One region of the Secundilactobacillus sp. MJ173 genome, then DNA from elsewhere that is predicted to be linked to it. Evidence: riboswitches for the same ligand, from Rfam matches in the RefSeq annotation. Region 1 holds a riboswitch; each other region holds the start of a gene.
The links. Region 1 has a riboswitch for thiamine pyrophosphate ahead of cytX (putative hydroxymethylpyrimidine transporter CytX). Riboswitches for the same ligand answer to the same signal wherever they lie in the genome.
Positions count from the first base shown of each region.

Region 1 (8,102 bases):
CGGTGCAGTCTACTGAAGATAGTTTTTGACCCACACGAGAGTTTAACAGGGTATTTGTGTCAAACAACATTTCAATTAGTGGCATTGGCCCAGAAGCGGTACCGCCAAAGCCCTTGATTTTAGCACCCTTTGGTCGGATGTCGCTGACGTCTAAAATTAAGTTGTTCGTGTGTTCCGGATTAGTTGCGTTGAAGTGCATATCTACGAGATGAGCGTTCGCTAAAATCCAGCCTTCGCGAGTATCAGGTAATTTGTAGTACCAGCCCTCATCTAAGGAATGGTCGTTCAACCATTCTTGCTTATCAGTCGCGCCTAAAGCAATGGAATCGGTGTAGGACTGGCTTGCTTCATCTACTAAAATCGTTAAGTGAACGTTGTTATCGACGGCTGGAATCTGTGAAACGTTACTCTGTACAACAGAAAAACCGACACCGCCGCCCTTCATCAACTGGTCAAACATAAACGAAAACGGCATTGAAACAGCTGGCTGATCTTGATCAAGGTATTCCGGCACAATATGACTGTCACCATATGGTTGTGGCCGAACCGCGACAAACCAGCAGTTATTTAATGCATCACCGTTACGCTCTTGATAGGGCGTCCCAGAGATCCATAAATTCCGGCCAGATGGCGTAGCGGAAAGGCTATAGACTAACTTAAAGAGGTCTTGTGCTTCTGTTTCTAGTTCGCTGATCACCTCTGGGTCGATGTGATCCTCGTGAAGACGGGGATCCAGGTTAATGTTTCCTTCAACAACTCGCTTAACGGTTTCGTCCCATTCTTCATGGCGATTTTCCGCCTCAATCCAACGCGAATATGTACGTTTGTAAGTGACCCACCCAAGCTCACCCCAGTGTGGTTTGATCTCGGCTTTGGCCTTTTCAATAAATTTATCTGATAATGTAATTAAACGGTTAACTGCAACTTGCATGGCGTTTCCTCCTTCTCAACTCGACACTATATATAGTATCGTCACTCTGATGAAATATCAATATGCAGTGTTTAAACATCAGTTCGATTACGTGAGCGAAAAACACCTGTAGCACGGATTTCATCACTCTATAAATTTATTTATGAGCTAATTTGCAAGATAGAACAGTTCTAAATCAATTATCCATAAGTTGCTTAGTAAACTAAGAAAACAATTAGAATTTCTACTCTTTTTCCGATTTAAATGGCGGATGCATAGCCTCGCGTAACACTGGTTGTAAGCCTTTTATAGGGTAACCGATATTAGCGTCTATTCGTTTATTAATGAAAATCCGAATCGTTGACAAAACACGTAATGACTTGTAGTCTAATCAATTAGTTAGTAGATGTGTCAATTAAGTTAACATGGTTAACTAATCGAACAGCATTAATTTTGTAAGAGAGAAGGCAGTTACGTGTTAGAAAAAACCGTGTATCGACAGTTATTGAGCCATGCATTTGATATTCCAGTTTCAGTAACCTATTGGGATGGTAAAGAGGAAACCTATGGTGACGGCGAACCAGTCGTTAAAATCCAATTTAATGAAGAACTTCCTTTAAAGAGCTTCACTGACGAGCCAACATTGACATTAGCTGAAGACTATATGAAGGGTGCCATTGAGATTGATGGCAGCATTGAAGAGTTGGTTGCTTCGGCATTCCGTACTGATCATAGTTTTTTGACCAATAATCCATTTATCAAGCATTTTCCAAAACGTTCACATTCCGAAAAGAACAGTCAAAAAGACATCCAAAGCCACTACGACATTGGTAATGACTTTTATGAGATGTGGTTAGATAAGACCATGACTTACTCATGCGCTTATTTTGAGCACGATGATGATACTTTAGAAGAAGCACAGATGAACAAGGTACACCATATTTTGAATAAACTACAACCAGAACCTGGCAAACGTTTATTGGATATTGGTAGCGGCTGGGGTACGTTGTTATTTGTCGCTGCTGAAGAATATGGTTTGCATGCTACTGGGATCACCCTTAGTCAGGAACAATATGATTACACGCAGCAACAAATCAAAGAACGCCACCTTGAAGGCAAGGTTGACGTGTTACTAGAAGACTACCGTGAAGTGAATGATCAATTTGATTACGTCACTTCTGTTGGGATGTTCGAACACGTTGGTAAGGAAAACCTTGGCTTGTACTTCCAAAAGGTTGCCGACTTCATGAAGCCTAATGGCCGTGCTTTGATTCACGGTATCACCGGCCAACACGAAGGCGCTGGAGTTGATCCGTTTATCACCAAGTACGTTTTCCCTGGTGGTTACATTCCTAACGTTGCTGAAAACTTAAAGCACATTATGGATGCTAAGTTACAATTTTCCGACCTTGAACCATTACGTCGTCATTATCAAAAGACCCTTGAAATGTGGTACGAAAACTACCAGAAGGTTGAAGATAAGACTGTTGAAAAGTATGGTAAAGAATTTGCCCGCATGTGGGGCATGTATTTACAAGCTTGCGCAGGTTCATTTGAAGGTGGCAACATTGATGTCATGCAATACCTATTGGTTAAAGCACCAAGTGGTACTGGCCTACCAATGACCCGTCAGTATATGTATGATGCTGATAAAGAAAAAACGGGTGTGAAGCAACTCGGTTAGATCCTGGAATGAGTGTGCGACGAGGCTCGGTAAATTCCAGAATATAGCACTTAAAAACGTCATTCCGATGGTTCTTATCGGGGTGGCGTTTTTAGGTATTATATTCTGAAATCTGAGTTTCAGGGCGCGATTCGACTAGTAAAATTACCGAATTAGGGTGTAATATTTTACAGAATTATCTTTAACTCGCTATGATAGTGATAGAACCTATCGTTGGAGGTGTTATTTTGGTATCAGTGCAAGTCTTAGAAGCGTTTGTTCAAGGCAAAGTGAACGATGAAAAATGTGAGGATACCATCGTCAATACGCCTGATTTTATTGCCATCGTTGACGGTGTCACCAGTAAATCGAAGTTTCAGTACCAGGGTAAGACAACTGGAAAAATAGCGTCTACCATGATTGCTGGCGTTGTAGAACGGTTGCCTAAAAACGCCACGTTGTCAGTGCTGATAGAGCGAGTAAATCAAGCATTCGTCACTTTTTATCATCAAATTGATTTTCCAGTTGATCGTGATAGCCAGGGGCTGCAAGCCGTTGCCGTGGTTTATTCTCGTTTTCGTAATGAACTGTGGCAGGTTGGTGATGCGCAAATTAATCTAGATGGTCAGCTGCTAACTAATCCCAAGCCAAGTGACTTGGTTTTATCGAATATGCGCAGTTTGGTTCTGCGGCTATCCCCTGATGATAAGCAGTCGGATCCCGGTCGTACAGCTATTTTGCCGTGGATTTTAAAGGCGACTCAATTTGCTAATGTAGCTGATAGCGAGTGGGGTTATGCGATCTTTAACGGCCAGCCCATCCCAGATTCACTGTTAAAGGTCTACCCACTATCAAACGCGGAGCACCAAATCGTGTTAGCGAGTGACGGCTATCCTAAAGCAGCAGGTAATTTGGCTGAGTCGGAGGCAAGTCTACGAGAGGTTTTGCAAAATGATCCCACTTGCAGCCATGAATACCGGTCAACTAAGGGTACTGTGTCTGGCAATCGCTCATTTGACGACCGGAGTCTGATTCACTTTAAAGTAGTGCCAAGCTAATCAAATTAAAAAAGCCCCTTAGAATTTGGCTGATAAAGTCAGCTTTCAATTCTAAGGCGCTTTTTAACCTGTTTAGGCTTAAAATTACTTTTTCGTATTAGCGGCATTACGCTTAGCGTCGCGGATGATTTTCATCGCCCGTTTACGGGTCTTCAAACTGGGACTCTTAAGTCGCCGGTAAGCGCTAGCCATATCAGTCTTTTCCATGATTGATCTCCTTATAACTTTACCATGAGGCCTTACGGACACCAGGAATTTGACCAAGGTGAGCGTATTTCCGGAAATTCAAACGGGACATATTGAACTTGCGCATGTAACCGCGTGGCCGTCCGTCTAATCCGTCCCGGTTACGTAGCCGATTAGGATTAGAGTCCTTTGGCAGGTGGGCCAAGGCTTCGTAGTCGCCTTGCGCCTTTAGTTCACGCCGAATAGTGGCATACTTTGCGATGAGTTCACGTTGCTTGTTATACTTTGCAATCTTTGATTTTTTTGCCATGTTTCCTCCAATGACTTAGTGATATTAGTGCAACAAATTCATTAAGTAATTGCCAGGTCAATGGTGTTAGTAGTATTTGATGCCGTCACAACAATGGTAATAATTTACCAATAATCAATTCGAATTACCACTAATTAGACTTGATTTAATTAAACTGTAATAATTACGCTTTACGATTCACGCGTATTAATGAGAAGTGTGCTAAAATAATAACTGAAAATTAAATGCACTAGGGGCGCCATATGGCTGAGATAGATGAATCTAGTCCCTTCGAACCTGTATAGTTAATACTTGCGAAGGAAAGTGTACGTGAACATCAATATACAATGATGGTCTTTCAGTGCGCGGAACTAACTGCGGCTGAAGGACCTTTTTTATTGGAAGAGGGGCTTTTAATGGGAAATACGAAACCAAGCGGGCTATTTCTGCTTTGGATGGGTGCGGCGATTTCAATCGCTGAGATTGTGACCGGGACACTCATTGCACCATTAGGTTGGAAAAGCGGCTTGCTAGCGATCTTAGTTGGGCACGTGATTGGCTGTTTTGTTTTTCTGCTACCTGCTGGTTATCTATCAGCTCAGCAGAATAGGACGGCAATCCAAGCCACTAAGACGGTTTTTGGGCAACAGGGCGTTGGGCTGTTTTCAATGCTAAATGCGCTGCAGTTACTAGGGTGGACGGCGGTAATGATCGTCAATGCTCAACAGGCGATGAATGGGCTATCAAAGGCGTTGTTCAACTATCAATCAGTATTGGTGATGTCACTCATCGTGGCGGTGTTGATCGTGGTTTGGCTATTAATGGATCACGACTGGCTTTTCAAAGTGAATAACGTCATCGTTGTCTTACTAGCCATTGGCATGATCCTGATGCTGTGGACCATTATGAAGGAGGGCCGCTTGCAAAATAGTACCGATCTCGCGCCATTGAGTTTTGGCAGTGCAGTTGAACTTAACGTGACCATGGCACTTTCCTGGTTGCCACTGATTGGCGATTACACTCAGCATACCGATCGACCGTTTCGCACCAGTATGGCCAGTGTGAGCGGCTACTTTATTGCCAGTGTGGCCATGTTTTCACTGGGACTTTTCACGGTGATTTTAACCGGCCAATCTAATTTTACAACCGTGCTTTCGCATTCCAGTATGGGGATGATTGCTCTGCTAGTGATCGTTTTTTCAACGGTAACCACGACCTTCATGGATGCCTATTCGGCAGCTACTAATATCGCTAATTTGGTAAAGACTAAAGCAGTTAATTTGATTGCGATTGGGATTACGGTGTTAGGTTTACTGATTGCACTGTTTGTTTCAATGGCATACTACCAGAACTTTTTATACGCTATCGGGGCGGTATTCACACCGCTATTTGCCATCTTATTTGTCAGCGTCTTCTTGATGCATCAACGACTTTCATTACCATTAAACTTTTTATGGTGGCTAATCGGCGTTGTTGGTTATTCGTGGTTGCAGAAGTTGGACTTCTTTTTGGGGACGACCTTCTTCTTGCTACTAGTGCTAGTATTAGGCGTTTATCTGACAGGGGTGGTCACCAAAAAGTACCCGTTGATGACGGATTAGGTAAGTGGCTGACTATGCAGGAGAATAGAGAGGAGCAAACGCATGAATAAAAGAGTTTATTATTTAACCCTAACTTCGGTTCTTGTGGCATTAGGTGTAATCGGTGGCAGTTTATTTGAATTTACAGTGGGTGTAGCCAAAGTTGCGCCAATGCAACACTTAATCAACGTTGTATCTGGGGCCTTATTAGGACCTTGGTGGGCAATGACACAGGCGTTTTTAACGTCCTTAATTCGTAATTTGCTGGGGACTGGTACGATTCTAGCTTTTCCTGGTAGCATGTTCGGTGCTTTTTTAAGCGGTTTGCTATTCAGATACACTAAAAGGCTGATTGCAGCAGTGTTTGGCGAATTGATTGGGACTGGTATCATAGGTGCGATAGTTGCTTACCCAATTGCAGCACTGCTATTAGGGGCGAAGGGTGCACTTTGGCTATTTGTGCCAAGTTTCTTCCTTAGTGCACTGGTTGGTGCGGTGATTGCTTATGTGTTATTGAAGAGTATTTGGTCCACGGTGATTCAGCCACAGATGAATAGGCTGAGTAAGTAGTATTAAAATGAGGTTGTGCCATAAGTCTATATTGGTAAAAATTTCATTTGGTTTCTTGACTTAAAGACAATTTAAAGTTTGCTTTTGTTCAATACTTTAATCTAGTCTAAACCTGCGCCACAACTCAGATTCCGGCCATTTAACGCAAAAAACCGTATTCCGACAAAGTTCGACGGAATACGGTTTTTTGCGTTAAATTCTGGAATCTACCGAGTTGTGTCACACTCTCATTCGCTAAATAATCTGGTATTGATCGTCCGTTAATGCAAAGTGGTCTTTCAAACCGGAAGTGATAGCTACCTTGAAGTCACGGGTGACAAAGATTGCGTCTAGTCCTGGCTGTTTTTCAATTAACGGGATCCCTTTATTGATATCTTGATAGAAGGCTTCAGTGGTCCAAATATCGCCGTCAATGGACAAATCGCTAACAATGGTGACACTTTCTAAGTCGTTTTGAATCGGGTAACCAGTCTTGGAATCGAACATATGGTGGTAATTGTGACCGTTGATCACTAGGTAACGTTCATAAATACCGGAAGTGACGATTGACTTAGCAGTTGTGGTAAGGACGCCAAGGGCTACATGACGCTGTTTCAACGGATTTTGAACACCGATGCGCCATAAGCCATTAGTATGACTGCTGTCGCCTACCAGTAAAATATTACCGCCAAGGTCGATAATGCCACTCGCGACGCCACGAGAAAGCCATAACGTTTTGACAGCATCAGCAATGTAGCCTTTAGCGATGGCACCAAGGTCAATTTCCATTCCTGCTTTGGTGAGAAAGACGGTTCGATTATGATCGTCTAGTTGGATATCGTCTGGATCAATCAGTTGAAGACGTTGTTTAATGTCTGAATCAGCCGGTAAGTTAGCGCCGTCAAAGCCAATTTTCCATAGTTTTACCAGGGGTCCAATGGCAGTGTTAAAGCCTAAGCGCCATTGGCTGACTCCCACGGCACGTTTGATCAATTGATAGGTGATATCTGATACCTGAACCGGTTCTTGACCAGCTGCATGGTTTACGGACATCACTTCTGAAACGGGTCGATTAACCGTCAAAATATCCTCATAGTGCTTGATAAGGTCATTACCAGCATCCAAATCAGCAGTCGTTGCTGGTTCGTTTACCGAGAGGGTGATGGCAGTGCCCAAGCCATAATATTGTTTTTGAATCATTTGGGGTTCACGCCTTCCATAAAATTCTTATGAGTTTAAGATAACACAAAACCGCGCTGACTGAATATATTATCAGTCAGCGCGGTTCGCTTTCTATAATGAAAGATCTAAACTTAAGAGAATGGAATTTGCACTTCTATCGTTCGTTCAGATGTCTTGATTATGGTCGACAGGATGGCGATTACTTGATGAGCAAAACTCGCTTGCGAACCTGGGATCATCATCGTTTTACAGTAGTTTCTTTCATACGCATGTCCTCCATTTAGTCTTAACGATACATATGTACGGAATCTTAAAACAGCAACGTCACCTCCTAGGTTCAAAAGGTAATCTTGTCTAAGTCTAAGTGTGATTCAAGATGCCTTTTGTTGAATTGCAGTTACTATAACATTAAAAACAAATGAGTTCAATATTAAATTAAGATTAAAACAATAAATATTGAAGCTTAGCGATTGACCGTCCTAAACCTTGCCATTTCCATCGGAGCAGCGTACCTTAAAAGTGGTATCAAAGAGAAAAAGAGAAGAGAGGGTCAAAAGTGAAAGTTGAAAAACTAGCGAACTTGACGGCAGCAAATGAGAAGGCGTTGATGGCCATTTGGCTCGCAGGAAATTTAGATGCTCACCCGTTTATTGGTGCAAATTATTGGCAGGATCAAGTAGCCGAA
Region 1 covers NZ_BAAKGN010000038.1:41,591-49,692, reverse strand. Annotated here, with positions in the region: gene nrdJ (ribonucleoside-triphosphate reductase, adenosylcobalamin-dependent) at 1-931, opposite strand, end outside; gene AC6H04_RS06435 (class I SAM-dependent methyltransferase) at 1,386-2,594, shown strand; gene AC6H04_RS06430 (hypothetical protein) at 2,822-3,631, shown strand; gene AC6H04_RS06425 (putative metal homeostasis protein) at 3,716-3,838, opposite strand; gene rpsN (30S ribosomal protein S14) at 3,858-4,127, opposite strand; TPP riboswitch at 4,349-4,446, shown strand; gene cytX (putative hydroxymethylpyrimidine transporter CytX) at 4,523-5,707, shown strand; gene thiW (energy coupling factor transporter S component ThiW) at 5,750-6,256, shown strand; gene AC6H04_RS06405 (FAD:protein FMN transferase) at 6,491-7,435, opposite strand; gene AC6H04_RS06400 (GNAT family N-acetyltransferase) at 7,974-8,102, shown strand, end outside.

Region 2 (8,102 bases), on a different contig from region 1:
CAGTGTGGGAACGGTGTAGTTCAATGGCGTTCAGAATGGTATCCATTGGGGCACCATTTTTAGCCAATTTAGCCGCGGTGATTACTTGAAATGCCAGTCCGCGGTCAATTGACTTTGAGTCAACAACGGTGACTTTAGTCTCGGAAATTTCTGCTGCTTGTCGAGCAGCGTTGACTGTTCCGCTCAAAAAATGAGTCAGGTTAAGGCATAAAACCTCGTCGCCATTTTCACCAAGTCGGTTGAAGGCCTCTAAAAACTGCCCAATTGAGGGCTGACTGGTTTTAGGAAGTTCATCATCGTTGACTAAATGACTCAAAAACTGGGCGTTGGTGATTTGAACACCATCATTTAAAAATTCTTCTTTACCTAAACGAACAATCAACGGTACCACGGTAATTGGTAAAGTTGCCGCTTCTTCAGCAGTTAACTGAACCGTTGAATCCGTTACGATTTGAATAGACATAAGTCCACCTCTTTAGTGAATTACTCAACCCGTCCTGTGTAAGACGTGCTGCTTAGTGATTAATCTAATAAAATCAATGCCATGAACTATGGAACATGGTCTTTCACCAATTTCAAGTTTGGCGGTATACTTAATAATACGTACTAGGCACATTATACCGTAAAATCAGCCAAACATGAAAGATGGGTTAAGAAAATGACGGAGTCTAAAAAGAACGATAGCCAGGATGAACCAACGCCAGCGAAAAAACCGTTAAACCTCAATGATTTGGCATCTAATCCGATGCGAGTGGGCATGGAACGGCTGGCACAGGAGAAAAAGGTACAGACGAAACAGCATAAGAAACACTGGTGGTCGAGAAAAAAGAAGTGAGGTGTTTAAATGGCTGATCTTAAATTGATTCAAGGCGATATCACGACTTTTAAAGGTGACGCCATCGTTAATGCCGCTAACACTGGTTTAGTTGGTGGAGGCGGCGTTGACGGTGCCATTCACCGGGCTGCTGGACCCGAGCTGGATATTGCCTGCCGAAAGTTGCATGGCTGTCCAACTGGTGACGCGAAAGTGACGCCGGGTTTTAAGTTACCGGCTCGGTTTGTCATTCACACACCGGGACCGATTTGGCGTGATGGTTCTTTTGAAGAGCCTAAGTTACTTCGTAGCTGTTACGAGAATAGTCTGAAGCGGGCGGTGGAGAATCATTGTCAGACAGTGGCATTTCCGTCCATCAGCACGGGGATTTACGGTTATCCCTTAGACGAAGCCTGCAAGATTGCGGTATCAGCCATTCGAAAGTTTGACGCACCGCTTCAAGTGACAATGGTGGCGTTTGATCAAAAAACGTACGACGCCTTTAACGAAGCAATGGGAAACTAAAAACAGCTTGTTAATCAGAGAACATCTGATCAACAAGCTGTTTTGTCTATACTGTGATACTTGTACCGCGTTCATTGATGTTGACCCCTATGAATTAGTTTGCGCCGATAAAATGATTCAGTACCGCAGTTTCTTCAGTCGTTGGGTCACTTTCCATTGACTTGATATTGTGTAACCGTTCAACTGTAATGTGAAGATTTAAGGCCAGTTCAGTATCTGTAAGATTATGTTTCTTTTGATATTGAATGATTTTTTCTGCAATACCGTTTACTTCTTGTTCCATAATATACCTCCACCTGATATGACTTAAAACTAAACACAACTAAACCTAGGTTCATTATAAACGATTTTTGGGAGTCCGCCAAAGAATTAGAAGTTTGGATGAGTAATAATTCAGAATAATACTGAGGGAACTTAAACAACAGTGATTAAGCAGGTAGATCAATGAAAAAGGGACAAAAGTTACATAAAATCAACTGCACTGTAATCTTTTCGTGATGTTACTCCTGTATCATTGTAAATATTAATAATTAATATGAGGTGATAGTTATGAACCTAAAACACAGTTTACTGATGCTGACGGCCACCGTTTCCTTGTTTGGCGCAACGGTCACTACGGCTTCAGCTGCAACCATTCAGGCATTACCTAACCAAGAGGCAACAAGAGCGGCTCATGACGCCGTTGAAGGAAGTAATGACAGCCAGACTGCAACTACGGCTCAGTCAACTGACAATAGTTCTACTGTTGTCGATAATGATGGTGAAACTGCCACCACGTCTCAAACTAAGGCAGTGGTTAATTTAGCGAAGAAGTTAGCCACCATGAACATCCCCTACGTGTGGGGTGGTGAATCATTGCACGGTATGGATTGTTCCGGTTTGACGGATTACGTTTACGCGCACGCTGCCAATATTCACCTGGGACACTATACGGTAACTCAAGAGGGGCAGGTCAATCGTAAACCCGTTTCTCAAGCTAAACCAGGGGACCTACTTTTTTGGGGATCGGCTGGTGCTACACACCACGTTGCCATTTATATCGGCAATAACCAGTTTGTAGCAGCGCCTCAACCAGGTCAAAACGTAGATGTTGAGACTATCAGCAGTTACTTCATGCCAAGTTTTGCAGGGACCGTTAAGTAATAATCGCTATCCCCACGTATTCGTTTGCACTCATGTTATAATGGGCGTAAATAAGTAAGGGGGGAGTGGCAGATTCTGTGGGATGAATTTGTCCAATGATAAGCGATGAAAACATTAATCAAGATAGTGTTACCAATGGCAGTTTTAGGATTGCTTGGGGGTTGTGGCTCACAGGAAAAGTCGCATTCGGCATCAACCAAGTCCCAAACAAGTCAGGTAGCGAAATCTAAGACTAGTAGTCGTTCTGAAAGCGATTCTTCAACTAAGGCTGTAGCTGAATCTTCTACTGAAGCCAAAAAGCCCAGCGAAAAAAAGCAGGATAGCCAAACGACTAAACAGCAAGCTCAAACTAAAGGCTCTCAAGAAAATGTCACTGAAAGTCACCCAGCAGTGACGCAGCAGGTGCTTGCCAGCCGAATTTCGCGGTTGCTCAGTGGTCAGTATGCTCCTCAGGATTTAAGCTTTCAGTTTAGTCAATCTGGTGCTGGTATTTATACGGTTCAAGTACAGGAAAACCACCAGTCGCCCAATATGAAGGCTAAGGGTGCGGATCCAAGCACCAGTCCCACGATTGCATGGTTTAAGACCAATGCGAAGGGCCAGCTACTCAAGTCAGTTGACGGCGGTGTTAATTACGTGGTCGTTGGTAATGCGTATTAAAAATAGAGCTGTTTCACGGCTCGGAATTTAAATAAAAAACAAACAAGCGCTATTTCGAGCAATTCGGAATAGCGCTTGTTTGTTTTAATTAGTATCTGGTGAGTTACCACATACCGTGTTTTTTTCGAATCGATGATCTAAATCCAAACAGGGTAACGATAAAGGCAAAGAATGCAATTGCAGCAACGATTGTCCACAACCAGCTGTTAGTTTGAACGAAAACGTAGTAGCCAACGCCGATTGAACTGAAAAAGGTTAGTAGCAAAGATAAAAAGAGATTGTCGATACCATAAAACGCGTGACCGATAGTCAAAACAATGGCACCTGTAAACACGGTTTCTGCGCTTACCATACTGCCTAAGTGATAGAAAAATGCACCTAGTTCAAGTAATACGCCCAGAACCATTACGGTCACGCCAAATGCTGTCGTGAATTTTAGTGGTTTTCGAGCCATAATGATCACCTTCTTTAAACTATATTATAAATCTTTTAAGTGAAATGGGGTAATCATATCATTGCAAATGTAAGCCAAATAACGCAAATTGTAATAGTACCAAACTACCAATAACGATCAACCAGTCCCACCAGCGGATACGGATCTGTTTGAAATACGTGCGGGGAGCGCCTTCAGAAAAGCCGTGTGAAGTCATGGCTTCAGCTAAGTTTTCTGACCAGTCTAACGAGGCAAGAATAGCCTTAAAATAGAGTTGGGGTGACCAAATATGCAGCGCTTGTCCGCGCATATTGCCAGCTGCCCGGATGACATTTACTTCACTAATAATTTTTGGCAGCAAGTTGAAAGCGCCTAAGAAACCGTAAGCAAACTTACTGGGAATGTGCGCATTCTGTTCCAGAGACATCACCAAATCAGCAACTGAAGTGGTTAACGTTGCGGCTGAACCCACAAAGACGTAGGCGTAGATCCGGGTGAACAACACTAGGGCAAAATGGATGCCAGCGTTTGACTGCAATAAAATCGCTACTGCCAGTGCCAGTGCCGGAATTAAGGGGACAAAGAACAGCAGTACAAGTCGCTTTAAGCTCGGTCGGCTGCTGAGGATGATTAATAAACCAATCACTGCCAACCCTAAGTTAACTGTCCAGGTATTAGTAAAGGAAATTTCTAGCGCAATCAGTACCGCTAATAAGAATTTTAAACTTGGATTCACGCTAATCCCTCCACATACTGTAATTGTTTGTTTTCCAGAGTGACATGGTAGTCAACTAAGGCATCCAAGCCAAAGAGCTGATGGCTGACAATGATCATGGTTTGCTGACAATCTTTCGCAACTTGTTTCATGATGGTCATAATGGCTTGCAATGAGCTAAAATCAAGCCCAGTGAACGGTTCATCGAACAGCAAGACTGGAGTGGCCATGATCAGCATTTCTAAAATTTGCAATTTTTTCTTTTGACCGCCGCTTAACGTGTAGACTACTTGGTCTTGCAACTGAGTTAACTGTAATTGTTCTAGAAATTTAGGAATACGATCCTTAAAATAAGCGGGTGCCTGACTATTTTTTAAAGACAGTGTCAGTTCTTCTGCAACCGTCACGTTTAAGAACTGCTGATCAGCATCTTGGAAGACCAAGGCGACTTGTTGGTATAGTCGATTAGGTCGAATTTTAGCAATTTCCTTTTGGTTAAGTAACAAGGAACCGTTGTATTGATGCAGTTTTGAAAGCGCTAATAGCAAAGTCGATTTACCTGTACCATTAGCACCGGTCAACAGGGTGATGTGATGCTGGAAGAAGTCAATTTTAGGTTGTGACACCAGAGTGGAAGTACCAGCGATTAATTTTAAATCATGTGCTGAAATAATCGGCTGATCAGTTTCCTTTGGCAAAAGTAATTGCTGATTAGAGGTATCCTGCCGTTTAAAACTAGCCATTTTTTGCGTCGCCGCATCGGAGTCGAGTAATTCGAGTGAGTCACCCGTACCATTTAGCACAAAAAGGTGATCGATATAAGCATCATAGTCTTCAAGGTCGTGATCGGAAATGATAATGGTCTTGTGCTCTTCGTGCTGCAGTCTTGAAAGCTTAGCTAACAATAACTGACGGGCAACTGGATCGACGCTGGCAAAAGGTTCATCTAACAGGATGGTGTCGGCTTGCATGGCGATGATTACAGCTAGGGCAACTTTTTGTTTTTCACCACCTGAGAGACTATTAAGTTGGCGATGACGTAACGGACTAATCTCCACGTAATCAAGTGCTCGGTCAACCCGGGGCATCATTTCTTCTGGTGCCACGCACTGATTTTCTAACGCAAAAATTAATTCACGTTCGACTGTGTCCATGGCAAACTGCTGGTTGGGGTTTTGAAACATCATTGCAACTAGCTGGCCACGCTTTGTTTCTGGTATGTCACTAATTTTGGCGTCGTTTAACCGGACTTCTCCGGCAGTAATCAGGCCACCAAACTTCGGGTAAAGGCCACTAATAATCTTCATCAGGGTGGACTTACCAGAACCAGAGGGACCCGTCAGCAGTGAAAAGCCGCCGTCAGGAAAAGTGGCTGAAATATCAGCCAAAGTCAAAGGCTTTTGACCGTCCTCAGTCGGATAAGAAAATGATAGTTGATTTACCGAAATCGTTGCCATGAGTTTACCTCAATTCTAGCGCGTTTGAGTTTGCATCAAGTGTGTCCGGTCAAGCAAGTTGACGATGGCCTTAACCAGTAAACCGGAGAAGATCCAAGTTGAAACCAGACGGATGATGAACAGTGCAATCAGCAGGCCAATGTGATACTTGGAGTAACCGTTACGAATCATGTCCCAACCAAAAGTGACGATGGTGGTGGTCAGCACACTGAGATTCAGGCTAAACCAGTCGTAACGCTTGTAGCCAGTGAAGGTAAAGCCTAATTCTGAAGCAACCCCTTGAACAACACCGGAGATCATGGTGCTAGCACCCCATTGACCGCCAAGGAACATTTCAACTACCGACCCTAAAAGTTCACCAAGGGTAGCCGAACCGACTTTTTTAAAGACGTATCCGGATAATGGACCAGCCATCACCCAGATGCCCATGATGATGTCATTGGCGCCGGGGCCAAGTCCAACTGGTGTGAGGGCAACTGTTAGTACGTTGTACAATGGACCGACGACCCAATAGATCACCCCAAAGAAAATCGCAATTAACGTTAGCAAGATAATGTCGCGTAAGTGCCAAGCATTTGAATATTTCATGACAAAAGCCTCCAAATATAGTTTTGCTAAACGTTTTCCACAGAAAAAGAGTCAAAGATAAACGATTATCTTTGACTCTTCCTTTTGGCTTTTATCATCAGAAAATAAATGCATTATGCTCCCTTCGCTGGTATTAACCAGATCAGGTTCAATGGGTGGTATCTCAGCCAAAAGGCACCCCAGATAACGTTTAGTACAATGTTCAGTCTACACGGACTAGTTAGTATTTGCAAGCAAACTAATGCGGAGTTATGCGCGACCTAACTTCTTTAAATTCGGAATTGTCAGCATGGTGCATAGACTAATGATGTAGAGGATTGACAGGAATCCCATGACGACGATTAAACTGTAATGATCCATCAAGAAACCGATTGCTACACTGGAGAAGCCACCGATTGCACGTCCAACGTTAACGATAACGTTGTTGGCAGTTGAGCGGATTTCAGTTGGGTAAAGCCGAGAAATGACAGCACCATAACCACCGAACATGCCGTTTGAGAAGAAACCAAGAATGGCGCCGGCGATCAGTAAAGTCACCTCATTAACTGCCAGGGTGATGCTAAAGACTGCAACTGCGGAGCAAATCAAGAAAATACCAAATGCCAAACGGGGACCGAAATAATCAAGAATGCTGCCGAAAGTCATCATCCCAATACTCATGCCGACAATCGTTGCAATCATCCAAATAGAGGAACCAGACACGCTTAAGTGCAATTTCTGTTGCATGATGGAAGGCAGCCAGTTCATTAAACCAAAGTAGCCGGCAATTTGGACCACCACCATCACGCTAAGGGCAATGGTTTGATAAGCTAGCTTGGGTGTCTTGAACAGTGCACTGATTCGAACCCGTTTGCTGGGATCTTTTTCAGCCTTCTTGGCGGCTAAAAATTCGTCGCTATCGTGTAAATGACGACGGATGAAGTAGGTTAAGCCAACCGGAATCAAGCCGAATAAGAACAGTGCCCGCCAGCCGAATGCAGGAATAATAAAGGCGGCAGAGATGGCGGCTAAAATAGCACCAATTTGACCACCAATTGCGGCAATAGACGTCATTTTACCGATCTTATGATGATTAAAGTTTTCGGCAATCAGCGTAATGCCGACACCGTATTCACCACCAGCACCAACACCGGCAATAAAACGGCAAAGGTAGATCAGTGTAATGCTATTTGCGAAGTACATGGCAGCAGTGGCAAAAGCAAAAATGAATACGGTGTGAGAAAAAGTCCGTACTCGTCCAAAACGGTCAGCAATAACGCCGAAAAAAATGCCACCCACTAGCATGCCCAAATTAGTGATTGATGAAATCAGCCCTGCCTGAGCACCGTTGATATGTAAATCAGCGATGATGGAAGAAAGTGCGAAGGAGAGGAATAAAACGTCCATATTCTCCAAAGCAAATCCCGCCGAGGTAGAAGCGATCGTCCACTTTTGGTTCTTACTTAGTGCGTGGTGTGCAGTAGTTTCCATATTCAGTTTCCTCCAAAATAAGTGCTCACTGGCACTTGTTATTTTTGCGGTTACGGATCTAACCGTCGCTGGTATTGTGACATAGTTTATTGACGAATACAAGTACTTCTTGACGGTAACTAGCTGACTGATGTAAACTCAAAGCAAGATATCTTTAACTTAGCCCAGTGAGACTAACAAGTTTACGGAAGAAGTCCATCTTCTTGATGGAACCAGTGAACCGTTTAGCGCTCGAGCTAAACGGTTTTTTGTGTAGAAAGGAGAAAAAATGCGTCCCATTATTATTGCGTTAGACTT
Region 2 covers NZ_BAAKGN010000036.1:59,229-67,330, forward strand. Annotated here, with positions in the region: gene AC6H04_RS05860 (DegV family protein) at 1-463, opposite strand, end outside; gene AC6H04_RS05865 (hypothetical protein) at 659-835, shown strand; gene AC6H04_RS05870 (O-acetyl-ADP-ribose deacetylase) at 845-1,339, shown strand; gene AC6H04_RS05875 (LBP_cg2779 family protein) at 1,434-1,622, opposite strand; gene AC6H04_RS05880 (C40 family peptidase) at 1,889-2,482, shown strand; gene AC6H04_RS05885 (hypothetical protein) at 2,618-3,142, shown strand; gene AC6H04_RS05890 (hypothetical protein) at 3,246-3,596, opposite strand; gene AC6H04_RS05895 (energy-coupling factor transporter transmembrane component T family protein) at 3,655-4,311, opposite strand; gene AC6H04_RS05900 (ABC transporter ATP-binding protein) at 4,308-5,747, opposite strand; gene AC6H04_RS05905 (ECF transporter S component) at 5,763-6,335, opposite strand; TPP riboswitch at 6,437-6,527, opposite strand; gene AC6H04_RS05910 (MFS transporter) at 6,585-7,805, opposite strand; gene pyrF (orotidine-5'-phosphate decarboxylase) at 8,074-8,102, shown strand, end outside.
Region 2: another riboswitch for thiamine pyrophosphate. It lies ahead of AC6H04_RS05905 (ECF transporter S component); the one in region 1 lies ahead of cytX (putative hydroxymethylpyrimidine transporter CytX).

Region 3 (8,102 bases), on a different contig from region 1:
TCGGTGTTAATTCCAGCACATAACGAGGAAGAAACGTTACACGAAGTTGTTGAATCAGTGGCACGATTAACTTATCAAAAAATTGAACTGATTTTGATCGATGATGGCAGTGTCGATCAAACGTTAAACGTGATGTATGAGTTACAGAAACAGTATCAGTCTCAGTTTCCAATTAAAGTGGTACCCATTATTAAAAACGGTGGTAAAGCCAATGCGTTGAATGTTGGCTTAGATAGCGCTGATGGGGAATACTTACTTTGCTTGGATTCTGATTCTTACATTGACCAAGATGCTTTGAAGCACATGATGTTTGAATTTTATAATGATCCTAATGTGGGTGCCGTTGCCGGTCGTCCAGTGGTTCGTAATCGAACAACTTTATTAGGTCGCCTGCAGTTGCTGGAATATATCGGCATCATTGACATTATTAAGCGGGGACAATCCTTTATTACCGGCCATATCACCACGGTTTCAGGTGTGATTGTGGTTTATCGTAAGAAAGCTATCAAACAGGTTCATCGCTGGACCGTTGAAGCATTAACCGAAGATATCGATATGACCTGGAAACTTTATTCGCATCATTGGCGAGTGGCTTATTGTCCGCAAGCCGTCTCATGGATCCTGGTTCCGGAGCATATGAATGCTTTGATCCGTCAACGACGGCGCTGGGCTCGTGGTGGCTTAGAAGTTTTAATTCGCAACCGGCAATTAATTTTTACGGGCAAACTTGCCGAACAATGGTTGTTGATCGATATGGTGATCAGTAATTTATGGGCGTTAAGCTGTTTCTTCATGATCGTTCTGTATTTCCTGACCATGATCTTTTCTCACGCCTTGATTTTAGACGGTGGGGTCTTATTTGTTCTGACACTGATTAGTATCGTGCAGTTCATCATTGGCTTTACCAGTTCTCAGCGTCAGGGCTACATTGACTGGCAAGATTTATTGTTGCTGCCAATGTACTTTGTCTTCTACTGGGTGGTTAACTTGATCAGCTGTATTACCGCCCTTGGTTCCTTCTTCCTTGATCCAAAACGAAAAGGGACCTGGGCCAGTCCAGATCGGGGGGTCTAAAATGGATAAAGATAAATTAGTGATTCGTAAAAAAACGTCCCTCTGGTCACGATTTCGGCGAATGATCCTGCTTATTTTATTGTGGGTTGTCGCTATTTACGTCTTAGTCATTAATCTCTGCTTTATTTTTGGGATTTATTCGGATGGCTTAGTCGTGAATTATTCACTGTTCAACCTGTCATTTCATTTGTATAAACTGTTAGGCAACCTGATTTTGGTGATTGGCGGTCTGAGCATCCTGTACAGTATCATTCACATTCGGAATCTCAAACGAAAGGTGGCAGCAAATGACAAAGACAATGCGTAAATGGATATTAGGATTGATCATCGTCGTTTTCATTGGCTTGATTGCCGTCAACGTTCGTAAGAGTACTAAATTTGAACTGGGAACTCGGGAAAACTACGCCTTAGCTAGCAGTGATACCAAAATTAAAAATGGCATTATGGTGTTTTGCTATCATCGAATCCTGAATGATAATGACACCATGGTTAAAAGCGTGGAATCATTAACGCCGAATAATCAACTCCACGTTTATAACGTGAATGTATCCGAATTTAAAAAGCAGATGCAGTTTTTGCATCAGCACCATATTAAAGTGATTTCCACTGCCCAAATGATCAGTATGTTGAAGAATAATCAGCCAGTTCATGGGAAGTATGTCGTTTTGACTTTCGATGACATTGATCGGACCATGGCCGAAAATGCTGCGCCCATCATGAAACATTATGATTATCCGTTTACGGCTTCGATTATTACCGGCTCAACCGGAGAATATATCGGTGGCGAACAGTTAGCCACTTGGTCTCAGATTATGAAATTATACCGGTCTGAAAGCACCAAAATGGAGCTGGGTGTTCATACCAATAATATGCATTACCTAGTTAAGGGGACGCCAGCGTTTAACTTGAAGCGCAATTATCCGAAATTTGTTCGCGATTATGCAATCAGTCAAAAAGTCATGAAGCAAAAGACGGGGCAAACGACACCGATTTTCACTTATCCATATGGTAGCGGGACGCCGTTGGTTCAAAATTACCTCGTTCATCAACCGAAATTGCAGGTGATTTACACGTTAAATAATGGGATTGTGACGAATGAAAACGATCTTAAATTAGCACCGCGGATGATCATCACCAAGAATAGTTGGCCAAGTATTGCTCGTTGGCTGGCATGATAGCATAGTTGAAATCAAGGAACTGCTTTTGAGCGGTTTCTTTTTATTTATATCAAGAAAAATGCTTGCATTAATCAACCAGTTATGACATGATAAGCTTACAAGCTAGGGGTGCTCTAATAGAGCTGAGATGGCAAACGCCAGACCCTTTGAACCTGAGAGTTAACACTCACGTAGGAAAGCTGATTGAACGTGTGCAAAACTCCCGAAGTCTAGCTTCGGGAGTTTTTTAGTTGGTTTCATCCAGGTTCGTGGCTGAGTTGAACCATGAAGGGATTTGAAGCAATGACGGCATTACAGCAACAGTTACAACAGGCAATCGATGACCAGCAGTCAAGTCTACTCACTATTTTGCGTGAGTTAGTCGCTTTCCAAACGGTGTCACCACCGGCTAGGAATACAGTGGCAATTCAAAATTACGTGAAACAGCAACTCACACAAGCTGGATTTACCGTTAAGCAACAGTCATTCTATGAGCAAGATGCGTTAGTTTCGGGGCAACTAAGTGGAAGTGCGGGCAGTAATCATCATAGTCTTCTATTAAATGGGCACGTGGATGTGGCCGCACTGACGGATCTGGATCACTGGCAGACGGCCCCGTTCCAACTCGTACAGCGGGGCGATGAATTATATGGTCGCGGTGTTAGTGATATGAAAGGGGCAATGGCTTGTTTCTTGTACCTCTTTCGATTATTAAAACAACTAGATATTCATCTTCCGGGTGATTTGCGATTTCAGTCAGTGGTTGGTGAAGAAGCCGGTGAAGCAGGGACCAAAACTTTGCTGGAACAGGGTGAAACAGCCGACTTCGCAGTGGTTGGCGATACCAGCAATATGGCTTTTCAAGGACAGGGCGGTGTGGTAACTGGCTGGATCACTCTTAAAAGTCCGCACACGTATCATGACGGCAACCGGGTGAATATGCTGCGAGCTGGCGGTGGTTTGAAGGCTGCCAGCATGGTTGAAAAGATGCCGGTAGTCATTGAGGCACTTCAGAAGTTGGAACATTACTGGGCAGTGACCAAGTCGTATCCGGGTTTCCCGGCAGGAACCAATACGATTAATCCGGCCTATATTGAAGGCGGCATTCATCCAGCCTTTGTTGCCAACGAATGTCGATTATGGATCACCGTTCATTTTTACCCTGATGAAACTATTGACCAAGTTACCCACGAGATCGAAGCTGCCGTAACTACCGCAGCTAAAGCGGACCCCTGGTTAAAGGATACTTTACCGACATTCAGTTGGGGCGGTGATTCGATGCTAGTGGATAAGGGAGAAATTTTTCCACCGTTAGCGATTGACGCCTCACAACCAGCCGTTCAGCTGCTGAAGCAAAGTCATGAGCAGCAACTAGGAGTGGTCCCTGATATCAATATGTCAACGTCAGTCTCGGATGGTGGCTGGTTTGACTTTTACCACATTCCTGCGGTGACGTATGGGCCAGGACAAATGATGCAGGCACATAGCGATAATGAGATGGTGCAACTATCACAACTGATTGATTACACCAAAGTAATGGCTGATTTCATCGTCACGTGGTGTTCACGACCAAAAGCTTGAAAGGATGACAACAATGAAAAAACAATTTCATCTGCAAGATATTATTTTAATCACCATGATTGCTCTGATTTTCGGTGCTATCTTTGTGGGGACGGATTACTTGTACAACGTGCTCTCCATGGCTGTGGGTCCGTTTGCTAACGAAATCTTATTTGGCCTTTGGATCATGGCGGGACCGCTAGCTATTTACTTAACCCGGATTCCCGGAGCAGCGATTGTTGGTGAAGTGTTGGGCGCTGCGGCTGAGGTTATTTTTGGCGGGACTTTTGGTATTGCAGCGTTGCTTTCCGGCATCGTACAGGGTGTGGGGTCTGAGATTGGTTTTGCCGCTTGGCGCTATAAAAACTGGAGCTGGGCAAGTCTGTTGACCTCTTCTGTGACCACCACCATCGTTGCGTTCACCTACGAAGTCTTTAAACTAGGCTACACTAACTATTCAATCGGCATGATTGTCGCCTTGTTTACCGTTCGGCTGCTCTCGGTGATTTTCTTTGGAACGGTGTTAGTTCACAGTGTGTTTACGTTACTGGATCGTGCTCATGCATTGCGTCATCTAGGACCGGAAAAATAACAGGTGCAATGACTTGCTTCAAACCTCCAAATTGCGTATTTTATGGGCGTAGTCGTGTCGAAGTCACAAACTTTGGAGGCTTAAAATGATTAAAATCGAGGATTCAATTGCTCGTCTGGCTTGGAATACGGAACATCATTTTCTACACATTCAGGCTCAGCATGAGTTTATGCGCGCTTGGGCAATTCAGTTTGAGTTGGGTTATACGGATTTGCGTGTGATTCAGATGGCATTGCAGCTGTCAGAACCAGCGCAACCAGAATTATTGTCACAACTAACGGCAGCCTATCAGCAAGTGTATCAATACGAGTACGCCTTTGTTGCGGGTGGCCTCGATGGGTTTAACCAGCAATTCGGCAATCAAATTGCGGATTACGAACGAGCAGAAAAACAGTTGCTCAATATTTTAGACCAGATCAAGTTGTTTTCAGATTAAGTGTCTACCAAAAAGCCCGTTTAGTTTTTGACTGAACGGGCTTTTTGGTGTCCTAATGATGCATGAGTTCACAATCATGTGGTAACATGGTTAAAACACCATGATGACACATCAAGGGGGCCCATCAGGTGGATGGGTAATTTTAAGTAGGGGGAGTGGCAGTACATGGTTCACAAACTTTGGCATCAGTTTCCGAGGGTCGAAGAACGGCTAGAGGCGCTTCAACCGTACTTAGTGGAAGCAGTAAAGCTGCCAAATCAACCGATTCAACACCAAATATTAGCTTTGCTGCAGTCTGGTGGGAAACTATTAAGGCCCGGTTTCTTTTACCTTTTTAGTGAGTTTGGTCAGCAAAACGATGAGGATGTGTTGCGGGCGGGCGCGGCTGCGTTAGAACTACTGCACGTGGCGACGCTGATCCATGATGATGTCATCGACCAATCACCGTTGCGCCGTGGTGTCACAACAATACATACGCTTTACGGTTCTCGAAACGCCATTTACGCTGGGGACTACCTCTTTACGGTTTACTTTAAAGAAGTTTTGAAGACGACCCATGACATGGCTGAACTGCAGCTAAACATTACAAGCATGCGCAATATTCTGATTGGTGAACTTGAACAAATGAAGCTTAATTATAAGCGTAACGTCACGGAAGCAGATTATTTTCGTGAAATCACCGGTAAAACGGCTCAGCTATTTTGGTTAAGCTGTCGGCAGGGTGCGGTACTGAGTCGTAGTGATGATCAGGTCGTTAACTTAGCGGGTGAAATCGGTATGACGATCGGCAAGGCCTACCAAATCTTAGATGATATTTTGGATTATGATGGTCAATCACAGAAGACTAAAAAACCGGTATTAGAGGATTTGAAAGCCGGGGTTTATTCACTGCCGTTAATTTTAGCTATGGCGGATGCAAAAAGCGCCTTTAAGCCTTACCTGATTAAAAAACAGCGGATGACGGTGGCTGATTTGCGGACCGTTCAGCAGTTAGTCACTGAAAATAAGGGTGTGGAAAAAGCACGGCAGGAAGCTGCTGAACTGACACAAAAGGCACTAAAACTCATTGACCAGCTACCTGAACACCAAGTCAAGGCGGATTTAAAAACGCTTACGGCCATGTTATTAAGGCGAGATGAATAGATTCACTGGTGACTGTTTGGATGATGAGGGTGTTAAGTGCTGTTTTTAGTTGGTCCATTCGAGCAGGTGAACACTGCGGGATATCACTATTTTTCGCGCGAAATGCGTCTTATTGGGGCATAATTATGGTATGATTTAAGGCAGAAGAGTGAATGATCAAGGTGCCGATAGGCTTGGTACTGCAAGAAAAACAGGGCACTTTGTCTGATCATGAGGAGGTAACACGTATGTCTGAAGAAGTTGAAAAACAATTTACGCCAGTCGAAAACAAAGTGATGACAGCGTTGGAAGATGTCATTGACCCCGAATTAGGGATTGATATGGTTAATTTGGGCCTGATCTATGATATTAAAGTTGATGATAAGGGTAGCTGTGTGATTACGATGACCTTGACTACGATGGGGTGTCCACTGGGTAATTTATTAGCAGATTCAATTACTGAAGCGGTTACCTCAGTTGATGGTGTTGAAACCTGTGATATTAATCTGGTTTGGGAACCGGCATGGAGCATTGATCGGATGAGCCGGTTTGCAAAAGTGGCGTTAGGAATTCACGGTTAGTCAATAAGAATAGGGTTGATTTCAATGGATATCGCAAAATTTGTTCAGCGACGCAAATCGCTGCATATTTCTCAGGTCAGGATGTGCGAGGGCATCTGTACGCAATCAACACTGAGTAAGTTTGAATGTGGCGGCCATGTACCTTCACTGAAAATCTTATCGAAACTTTGCGCCAGGATCGGCCTCACCATCGATGACTTGAACGAATCAAATAAAGTTAGTGTTAATCAGCTCAAAGAAAGCTTAGACTCACTTGAGCGGGAACTGGTGATGGAAAATTACCAGAAGGTTTTAAAGGGTCTTTCAGTTATTGAAGAAAAGCAATTAGACTCAATGTTGTTAAAGATGCAGTTCTATTATTTGCGGGGGCTGATGGGTGCGTTGATCAATCAGCCACCTGAAGAAGTTTTGTATGATTTTTCGCAAATTTTAAACGATTTAGATGAGTCACACGAAACCATCTTTACGCAGTTGGTCTATGTGGGATCCGGTGTGATGTATAGTCGGTTGCAACAAGCAGATCGCGCGAACTTCTACTTTAAAAAGGTCCATTCGTTTATTCGCAACGTGTTAAAAGACGAACAGCTGTACTTTAATCGGGTGGGTGATAACTACTTGCGGTTGCTGACCATGGTTTTCTTCACGGCTAGCTATTACAATTCCGTGGGCCAGTTGAAAGCGAGTCAAAAGTTGGTTGATAAGGGTGTGGAGATGTGTTCGGAGCACCACGTCACTTATTTCCTACCTAGACTTAAGTTTTTGGCTGCGAAGAATGCCATTGAAGAAAAGCAGGATCAAGCAGTCATTGACCGTTTGATTAACGAAGTGTTGGCTTTTGCGCGGATCAACGATAACCAAGTGATTGAGGTTAAAGTCGCTGCTTTGAACACCCGGTATGAAAAGGGTGAATCTTTGGCGGATTTAACTCCATAAATAAAACGCATGTTACAGCAACTATGCTGCAGCATGCGTTTTAGTATAATCACTTGCGAATCCACAAGAACAAGACTATTCTCAATTTAAATCGAATTTGGAGGAAAAGAAAATGGAATTAACGCCTACTGATTATAATATTTTAGATGCAATTGCCTCAGGGAAAGTGGAACCTGGCACCAGTCCGAGACACTTTGTGGACTACTGCGATAATGTGATCGGTGGCAATCCGCAACCACTGATTGATGCGGGGTATATTGACGCGGATCCCTATATCAATGGCCTAACTGAGAAGGGAAAGCAGGCACTTGCCAATCGACAAAAATAGCATTGATTTTGGCAGTTATGAAAACGCTAAGCGGGCCATTTTAATCCAGCTTCAGCAATGGTATTGGCGAATTAGCGGTGTTGAAGAAGCGGTGCGCAAACAGCATGATTTTGACGCGGTGATTCAAGTCAATCATCAGCTGCGACAGGCTATTCGAGATAGCTATCAGGCCAATCAAAAGCTTTCCAGACGTGAGCCAATGGCCGCTCAACGGTTGCATCGACGGTATTTGCAGGTGCTGTTAGATCTATCGAGTCAAATTGTGTCTATCCCATCAAAATCCATGGCGTATTATGATTTGATTGGGTTTAAGGATCAT
Region 3 covers NZ_BAAKGN010000019.1:103,962-112,063, reverse strand. Annotated here, with positions in the region: gene AC6H04_RS02865 (glycosyltransferase) at 1-1,074, shown strand, start outside; gene AC6H04_RS02860 (hypothetical protein) at 1,076-1,381, shown strand; gene AC6H04_RS02855 (polysaccharide deacetylase family protein) at 1,362-2,249, shown strand; TPP riboswitch at 2,347-2,446, shown strand; gene AC6H04_RS02850 (acetylornithine deacetylase) at 2,517-3,812, shown strand; gene AC6H04_RS02845 (ECF transporter S component) at 3,826-4,383, shown strand; gene AC6H04_RS02840 (hypothetical protein) at 4,469-4,819, shown strand; gene AC6H04_RS02835 (polyprenyl synthetase family protein) at 4,985-5,962, shown strand; gene AC6H04_RS02830 (metal-sulfur cluster assembly factor) at 6,190-6,522, shown strand; gene AC6H04_RS02825 (helix-turn-helix domain-containing protein) at 6,547-7,455, shown strand; gene AC6H04_RS02820 (hypothetical protein) at 7,568-7,783, shown strand; gene AC6H04_RS02815 (hypothetical protein) at 7,764-8,102, shown strand, end outside.
Region 3: another riboswitch for thiamine pyrophosphate. It lies ahead of AC6H04_RS02850 (acetylornithine deacetylase); the one in region 1 lies ahead of cytX (putative hydroxymethylpyrimidine transporter CytX).

Region 4 (8,102 bases), on a different contig from region 1:
GCATTGCCCTTATCACGAAATTGAAAAGCTGTGATACCCGCTTTAATGGCCTGCTCAATGATGGTTTCGAACTGACCTTCAGGCACATCTTGAGAACCGCAGACAAAGTAAGCTTTCAACATTTCTGGTTTGAATTTCATTTGCCCGAATGCTCCTCTCCGTAAGCCCAATGGTTCAGTGGCCCATGACCATGACCAACTTGGATAGTATTGCGAATAGCAGCTTCAACGAAGTCCTTCGCCACCCGAATAGCCGATTCAATGTCTTTGCCCTTGGCAATCTCCGCAGTCATAGCACTAGACAGCGTATCGCCAGTACCATGAGTTCGAACGGTGTCAACTCGAGGCGCGCTGAGCCAGAATTCTTTACCATTTTCCAGCAAAACATAATCGGTCACTTTATCGGTATCGCCGTGACCACCCTTGATCATAACGTTCTTAACACCAGTTGCACGGATCTGCTTAGCAGCCGCCTGCATGTCTTCGGGTGTCTTGATAGTCATATCAGTTAGCCGTTCCGCCTCTGGTAAATTAGGTGTGACAACGGTCGCTAGCGGCAATAAATCACGCTTAACGGTGTCAATCGCATCATCAGCCAGTAACGGCGCACCGCCCTTAGCAATCATAACGGGATCCACGATCAGCGGTCCCAAGTCATATTTCTTCAGATTCTCAACGACGATTTCCACGTGTTCTGCATCCGCCAGCATCCCCGTCTTGCAGGCTTTAATTTTCAAATCACCCGCCACTGACGCAAACTGTTCATCGATTAATTTCTTAGATAATGCAGCAAAATCTTGCACACCAATGGTATTCTGTGCGGTTACAGCTACAATCACTGCAGCACTAAATACGTGACGTTCCTGCATGGTCTTGATATCGGCCATAACGCCAGCACCACCACCGGAATCAGTCCCAGCAATCGTGAGTGTTTGTGGAAATGAATTAACTTCCTCAGCCATCTTAAATGTCACACCTTTCAGTCAAATTGGGCAATCTTTTCAATATCAGCAACGGATGCTAAATGCAATTCGTCCATTAAGCGAGCAGAGAAAGTACCTGGCCGTTCCTCTTTCAGCTGATCAGCAACGATCTGGCCGATTGAAGCAAAGACCAAGCAAGCTGTTTGAGCAGCTTCAAAGTAGTCACCATCACTGACCGCACAAAAGGCACCCACAATACTGCTGAGCATATCGCCAGAACCAACGTGTAACTGGAACAGCGGCGTGCCGTTAAATACTCGGGCAACGTGTTCACCATCGGTAATGACATCCGTGGCACCACTAAGAATAACGACACAATTCTGTTTCTTAGCAGCAGCTTTAGCGATTTCCACCACGTCTTGATTGCCGGAACCAGCATCGATGCCCTTCGCGTCCCAGGCAACATCTGCCAAAGCGGCGATTTCACCAGCGTTCCCACGAATAACGTCCACTTGGAACTGGCTCATCAAATCAAGGGCAACTTTCTTACGGTAACTAATGGCACCAACCGCCACTGGATCAATAACTAACGGTTTGTGCTGTGCGTTAGCAGCTTTGCCCATAGCTAAAATATGGTCTACTTGCGGCTTAGAAAAAGCTCCAAGGTTCAAAGCAACGGCATTACTGATACCCACCATTTCATCGGTTTCAGCAATTTCTTCGGACATAATGGGTGACGCACCAATGGCGTTAATGCCATTAGCCACATCTTGAACGGTGACAAAGTTTGAAATGTTAAGGACAACGGGATTGGTCTCGCGAATCTGATTCAGCAAATCGATTTTCATGAAAAATCCTCCCAAAATTTTAGTACAAACAACAGTCAGATACTAAAAAAAGTCGAGCTAATCAAAACGTTAGCTCGACTCTTCACCAGTAAAACTGGTCCGAATTGAACACGTTCCTTCGCAAGTCTGAACTTACAGGTTCAAAGGGATAGTGCGAGCACATCTCAGCCCCAGAAAAAAGTGGGACACCCCTCGTGTTGTTTGGCTTAATTGTAAAAGAAAAAGGGTGTGGAAGCAAGCGCTTAGAGAGCGGAGTGTAAGGGACGGGCGCCAAAAATCCCGAACTTGGATTTTAGGTGGCTGTCACTTACATGCAGCTCTCTGCTTGCTGTAACCCGACTAAATCAGGGTGTGGAAGCAAGCGACTAGAGACTGAAAACTAAGACGCTTTCGGCAAAAATCCTGGGCTTGGATTTATGCCGGAAGTGACTTAGACGTAAGTCTCTGCTTGCTGTAACCCAACTACTCTACATAAAAGAAAAGAGCCCAGCCCCAAAAGGTTGAACTCTTCCAAACATAAATTCTAAAACGACACCGCATCCGGATCCATCGCTGACCCAGCAGCACCCTGGAACCCGTCAATCTTCTTCATGTCATCTTCACTAATTTCAAAGTCAAAGATGTCAGCATTCGACTTAATATATTCAGCGTGCACAGACTTTGGCAGTGGCAAGAAGCCGTGCTGTAAGTGCCAGCGTAGGACTAATTGTGGTACAGACTTATTGTATTTCTCAGCAATCTCTTTCAGTCCATCAATCTGGAAAATCTTACCAGTTCCAAATGGACTGTATGCCTCTGATAAAATATCGTGTGCGTTATTATATTCCACAACGCTTGGCTGCAGATCGGATGGATTCAAGAAAATCTGGTTAACCATTGGCGCAATCTTAGCGGTCTTCAGCAAGGCATCCAAATGTTTAGGCCGGAAGTTTGAAACCCCGATAGCCTTCACTAAACCTTCCTCATAAGCTTCTTCCATAGCTTTCCAAGTCTCAGCATTAGCTTCTTCCCAGTTATCACGAAAAGCAACTGGATTTGGCCAGTGAATCAAGTAAAGATCAACGTATTCCAAACCTAATTTGGATAGAGAGGTCCCAATGGCTTGCTTCGCTTTTTCATAGCCGTGATCAGCATTCCATAATTTCGTGGTCACGAATAAATCTTCGCGTTTCACACCAGAATCGTGGATTGCTCGACCAACGCTTTCTTCATTCCCATAAGCAGCAGCCGTATCAATGTGACGGTAGCCCGCTTTCAAGGCATCTAATACTGACTGGTAAGCAACATCGCCATCTGGCGTCTGCCAAGTGCCAAGTCCAATAACCGGAATCTTAGTCCCGTTGCTGAGTGTATAAGTATCTGTGAGAGCCATACCAAGTCCTCCTTTATGATTAAAAAACGGTAAACTCAAGTCTTAACAACTTTGAGTTTACCGTTTTTTTGAAGTTTGACGCAAGTGATTAGGCTTACGCAACCTGGTTAATCTTTCTTCATCCACTTACGGAATTTATTAATGATGTAGCCCAGCACGATGAGAACTGCTAGACCTTCAATAATCCACATGATCATCTGTTTCCAGTTAATGCCAGGTTTGGCAATCTTAGCTGCTTTGCCATCTTTGTCAGTTACCGTAAATAATCGGTCAAATTTCCAAGACCCATTGTCTGCTTTCACAGTCATTTTCAACCGGTATTGTCCTGATTTGAGTACTTTACCATCCAAAGTTGGCATCTGGTATCCAAAACTGGAATTAGGCGCAAAGTTCAACATCTTTTGGTTAACTTTGGCAACGGTCTTATCACCTTCACCAGTAACAGTCGCTTTAAGGTAAACTGTTCCAATAATTGTCGGTTGATTATTTTGTAAATTAACTTGAATTCTTGGCAATCCGTTATTTCCAACGTATTTAGTCCCCCTATACAGTAAATCGGGAGTTACTTTTTGTGTTGATTCGATTAACCGCGTGGCAACAGCATAATGAGCCAAATTATTAATTTGACCACTCTTTTTTGCCTGATTTGCAGCGCTTGCTGAATAAACTACAAAGCCACCTAAAACTGTCCCTTCAAAAGACTGTTTCGGTACTGCCAATTTAAAGGAAACTACTGAACGGCTTTTACCCGCGACCCAAATCTGTTTTCCAGTTTGATTCCCCAACATGTCCGTAAACGACGTTGTAGCTGAAGCATCTTTTTTGGCATGCACAGAATAATCAATAATCCCGTTTTCATTAGTTGTTGCATTATTTGGTAGGATGTTAAATTGCTGACGTTTACTGCTACTGTTAATAATTTGTAAACGCAAGATCTGATTAGTACCGGGTTTTACTTTTAAATCAAAATAACTGGCTTGAGGATTATTATTTGCGGTCAAAACCGGTTTTACTTGAAAGTCATTTACTGATTTTTTAGCCTGTGCCTTAACATCACTGATACTGAATATTCCTGTAACGAACACCAAAATAATTAAGCAAACTTTTAAGATTTTTTTCATATTACTTACTTGGAGTAGCTGTAGTGCTTGAAGTTGGACCAGACGTTACCGTCCAAGTAATGTTGGCGTTATAACTAGCCTTGGCCATAGGAACACTCAAAACGTGTAATGTGATATCAGAGAAAGCCATATTCCACTTACCAACACCTTGACCACTTTTAGCAGTTATAATGTTATCAGCAATACCATTAACATTTAATGTTGCAGTTGCATCTGAACTATCTAGTGCATCACCAACTTTAGTACCTGCTGGAGATGCGCTTGGAGTCTTCACGGCCATATATGAATTAGGGAAAGCATTCGTTGCTGTATCATTACTGCCTGCAACACTAAAAGAACCAAGGCTTGCAGTTACATTCCAACCAGAAGCAGTTCCAGTCTCATCGTTAACAATCAAATCTTGATTGGCAGTCCCCCGTTCAAAGTTTTTCCTGCGGTCGTAATACCAGCACCAAACGTAAAATTAGGGACTTGATCCAGGCTTAGCGTTCCATCACCAGTTGGACTGGGTGTTACATTGACAGTTGCAGTCGAAGTTTTTGTTGTATCCGCATGCCCCACAACAGGCACTGCCAAAACACCTAACAAAGCCCCCGTACTCATAAGTACCGTACTAAACTTTTTTAAATTAATCATATAAATTAAGCTCTCCTTTAAATCAAACAAACCGAATCAGACATACGTCATTTGTATCCCCAAATAGACACATGTCTTCAACCTAGTCTCATTTATAAAAATAGTCAATAGAAGTTTAATAATATTATGCTAATGCTTTTCTTATCTTAAAAGCATTTCACATGGTAGTTATGCCATTAATTATAAAATTTAACACTTACAAAAAATTAGAAGCATGTAAATAATTGAGCATATGACGTCCACTACTCTAGCAAGGGATTGCGCTCTTAATAATCATTATTTTAGATTTTTATCTTGCTCTACAAGTGATGAAATATTGGGTTAAATTTACATTCTTTTCAAACTATTTAGAATTTAAGCCTTTAATAAAAATAAAAAATCCATTTTCAAGCATAATCTGCTTGGAAATGGATTTTACCTCTAAATTTTAGATTTAAATACTTGGTGTTGCACTAAGCCAATCATATTGTAGCAACTGGTGCGTGCCTTTTGTGACTGGCAACCAGATCTTTGCCTTGGCGATATCTTTCATGCTCTGCCAGAAGGACTTATCTTCTTTTGTCACACCACTGGGTTTAATTTGAATTAAATCATTATTTTCGGTTTTTGCGGTCATTTGAGACTCATTGACGTCAACTAGCTGAACGGCAATGGTCTCAATTTCTGAATTATCAAGTAACATTTCTATCAATCCTTTCGAAAATAGCATCCTTGATATTACAATATTAAGAATACCAACCAAATATCTCGAAACTGTGAAGAAATTGTTGGGAAATGGTTAAGACGTCACTTTCATTTATTTTCAAAAAATATTTACTAAAATTTTCCGGCTAGAAAGCGTATAATAATAGATGATAAAGCGTTTACACAAGGAGGATTTTTTGATGCAAATTACATCCGATATTTTTGGTCAACACGACGGCCAAAACATTAACCGTTACACAATCACCAATGCTGCTGGTAACTTCATCCAAGTAAGTGAACTTGGCGCAACTTGGACGAACTACAACGTTAACAATCATCCACTGATTGTTCATTTCGATAAACTTTCTGATTATGAAGACCCCGCTGCATCCTGTCTAGGGATGGCTATCGGACGGGTAGCCGGCCGAATCACCAAGGCCCAAGCACCAATCGATGGTAAAGAATACCACTTTGATGCCAATGAAAACGGCAACACCTTACATGGTGGCCCTCATGGCTTTGACAGCTTCGTTTGGAAGGCTGAACAGTCTGTTCGTGAACACGACGCAAGCGTCACTTTCTCACGCAACATCGCTAGCTCAGAAGACAATTTCCCTGGCGATTTAGACGTTCGCATCACTTACACCTTCAACGATGATAACGACGTCTCAATCAACTTCAGTGCAGCTTCAACGGCAGCAACACTGTTTAACCCAACTTGCCACATCTACTGGAACTTGACTGAGGGTCAAAAGACTTTGGATGATCAATTATTTAAGGTCAACAGTACTCGTCGTTTGGAATTAGCCTCAGATAAGGTGCCAACTGGTAAGTTCGCTAAACTCACTGGTACCGGCTACGACTTCTCTACACCTCGTGATATTCCTAGCGCGCTGGCAGACATCAAGTCACAGTACGATAAGGACGAAATCGATGACGTTTATGAAGTAACTCCAAGTGATACTGATCCAATCGCTGTTTTAAGCGATAAATCAAGCAATCGTCACGTCGCCATCTACTCAGACCGTAACGCACTGGTGGTTTACACCGCTAACCTTCCCGAAGGCGGTCAACCATACAATGCCTTGGCTACTGAAGCTCAAACGTTGCCAGATGCCCCTAACCATGACGGTTTTGGCGACATCACTTTGCACCCAGGCGACTTGAAGTCTTACACGATCAAATACCATTATTATGAAGAATAATCTTCATTTTTGAACATGAAAAGAGCGGTTCAGCTTGTGCTGAACCGCTCTTTTACGCTACAATACGGAAGACGTGAGACTCACAACACAATATAGATAGGAATAAACCATTGAATACAAATCAACCGCAACATCGTTACCATCATTCAAATAACCATCAACCGCGACCGCACCAGCAAACTGGCGTCCAGGTCACCCTTGGTCAGCGTTTTCCACTGACCATCAAACGCTTAGGTATCAACGGCGAAGGCATCGGCTACTTCAAACGCAAGCTGGTCTTCGTTAAAGGCGCCTTACCAAACGAAGTTATCGTAGCTGAAGTCACTGGCATCAAACCCTCATTTCTAACGGCTAAGATTCACCGGCTGAAGACTCCTAGTCCAGATCGAGTGAAACCACGTGACGACTATGCCGCAGAAGTCGGTGGCTTTGAGCTGGAGCATCTAGCTTACCCAGCGCAATTAGACTTTAAACGTGATGTGGTACTACAGTCACTGGAAAAATTTCAGCCTAAGGGTTACCGAAATTTTGAGTTAAAGCCCACCATTGGCATGGATAACCCCTATGAATACCGCAACAAGGCTCAGTTCCAAGTTCGTCGGGACGAAGACGGCCATGTGATTGCTGGTCTTTACCGGGAACGTAGTCATGACCTAGTTGATCTAAAGACCTGTTCTGTTCAAATGCCAGCGACCATGCGTGTCATCCGTGGCGTCGTGGCTTTAATGGAAGAATTAGACGTCAGCACCTACGATGAAAAACGTGGCACTGGCCTAGTTCGGACGGTGGTTGTTCGGGTCGCTAAGGGAACTGATGAAGTCCAAGTGGTCTTCGTCACTGCCAAAGCACCTTTCCCACAAGAAGCCGAGATGGTCGATCAACTGCTAACCAAGTTCCCCGAAGTCGTTTCCATCATGCAAAATATCAATAATGATAAAACTTCGCTTATTTGGGGTGAAAAAACCACGTTACTTGCTGGCAAACCGCAAATTCGCGAGATCCTCAATGGCCTACAGTTCAACTTATCCGCACGGGCCTTCTTACAGTTGAATCCTTACCAAACCGTGCGACTTTACGATGAAGCGTTAAAAGCACTAGCCTTGTCCGATAACGAAACCGTAATCGATGCCTATTCTGGTGTGGGTACCATTGGTTTATCTATTGCCCACGCCGCTAAAGAAGTGCGCGGAATGGATGTGATTGCTGACGCCGTTGACGACGCCAACGAAAACGCCCGAATCAACAACATTGATAACGTGCATTACGAAACCGGCACGGCTGAAACAGTCATTCCCAAATGGCTCAATGAAGGCT
Region 4 covers NZ_BAAKGN010000066.1:821-8,922, reverse strand. Annotated here, with positions in the region: gene thiE (thiamine phosphate synthase) at 1-140, opposite strand, end outside; gene thiD (bifunctional hydroxymethylpyrimidine kinase/phosphomethylpyrimidine kinase) at 137-961, opposite strand; gene thiM (hydroxyethylthiazole kinase) at 979-1,770, opposite strand; TPP riboswitch at 1,867-1,973, opposite strand; gene AC6H04_RS10500 (aldo/keto reductase) at 2,294-3,142, opposite strand; gene AC6H04_RS10495 (WxLIP family cell surface protein) at 3,250-4,263, opposite strand; gene AC6H04_RS10490 (WxL domain-containing protein) at 4,265-4,660, opposite strand; gene AC6H04_RS10485 (hypothetical protein) at 4,657-4,899, opposite strand; gene AC6H04_RS10480 (hypothetical protein) at 5,333-5,581, opposite strand; gene AC6H04_RS10475 (aldose epimerase family protein) at 5,784-6,788, shown strand; gene rlmD (23S rRNA (uracil(1939)-C(5))-methyltransferase RlmD) at 6,899-8,102, shown strand, end outside.
Region 4: another riboswitch for thiamine pyrophosphate. It lies ahead of thiM (hydroxyethylthiazole kinase); the one in region 1 lies ahead of cytX (putative hydroxymethylpyrimidine transporter CytX).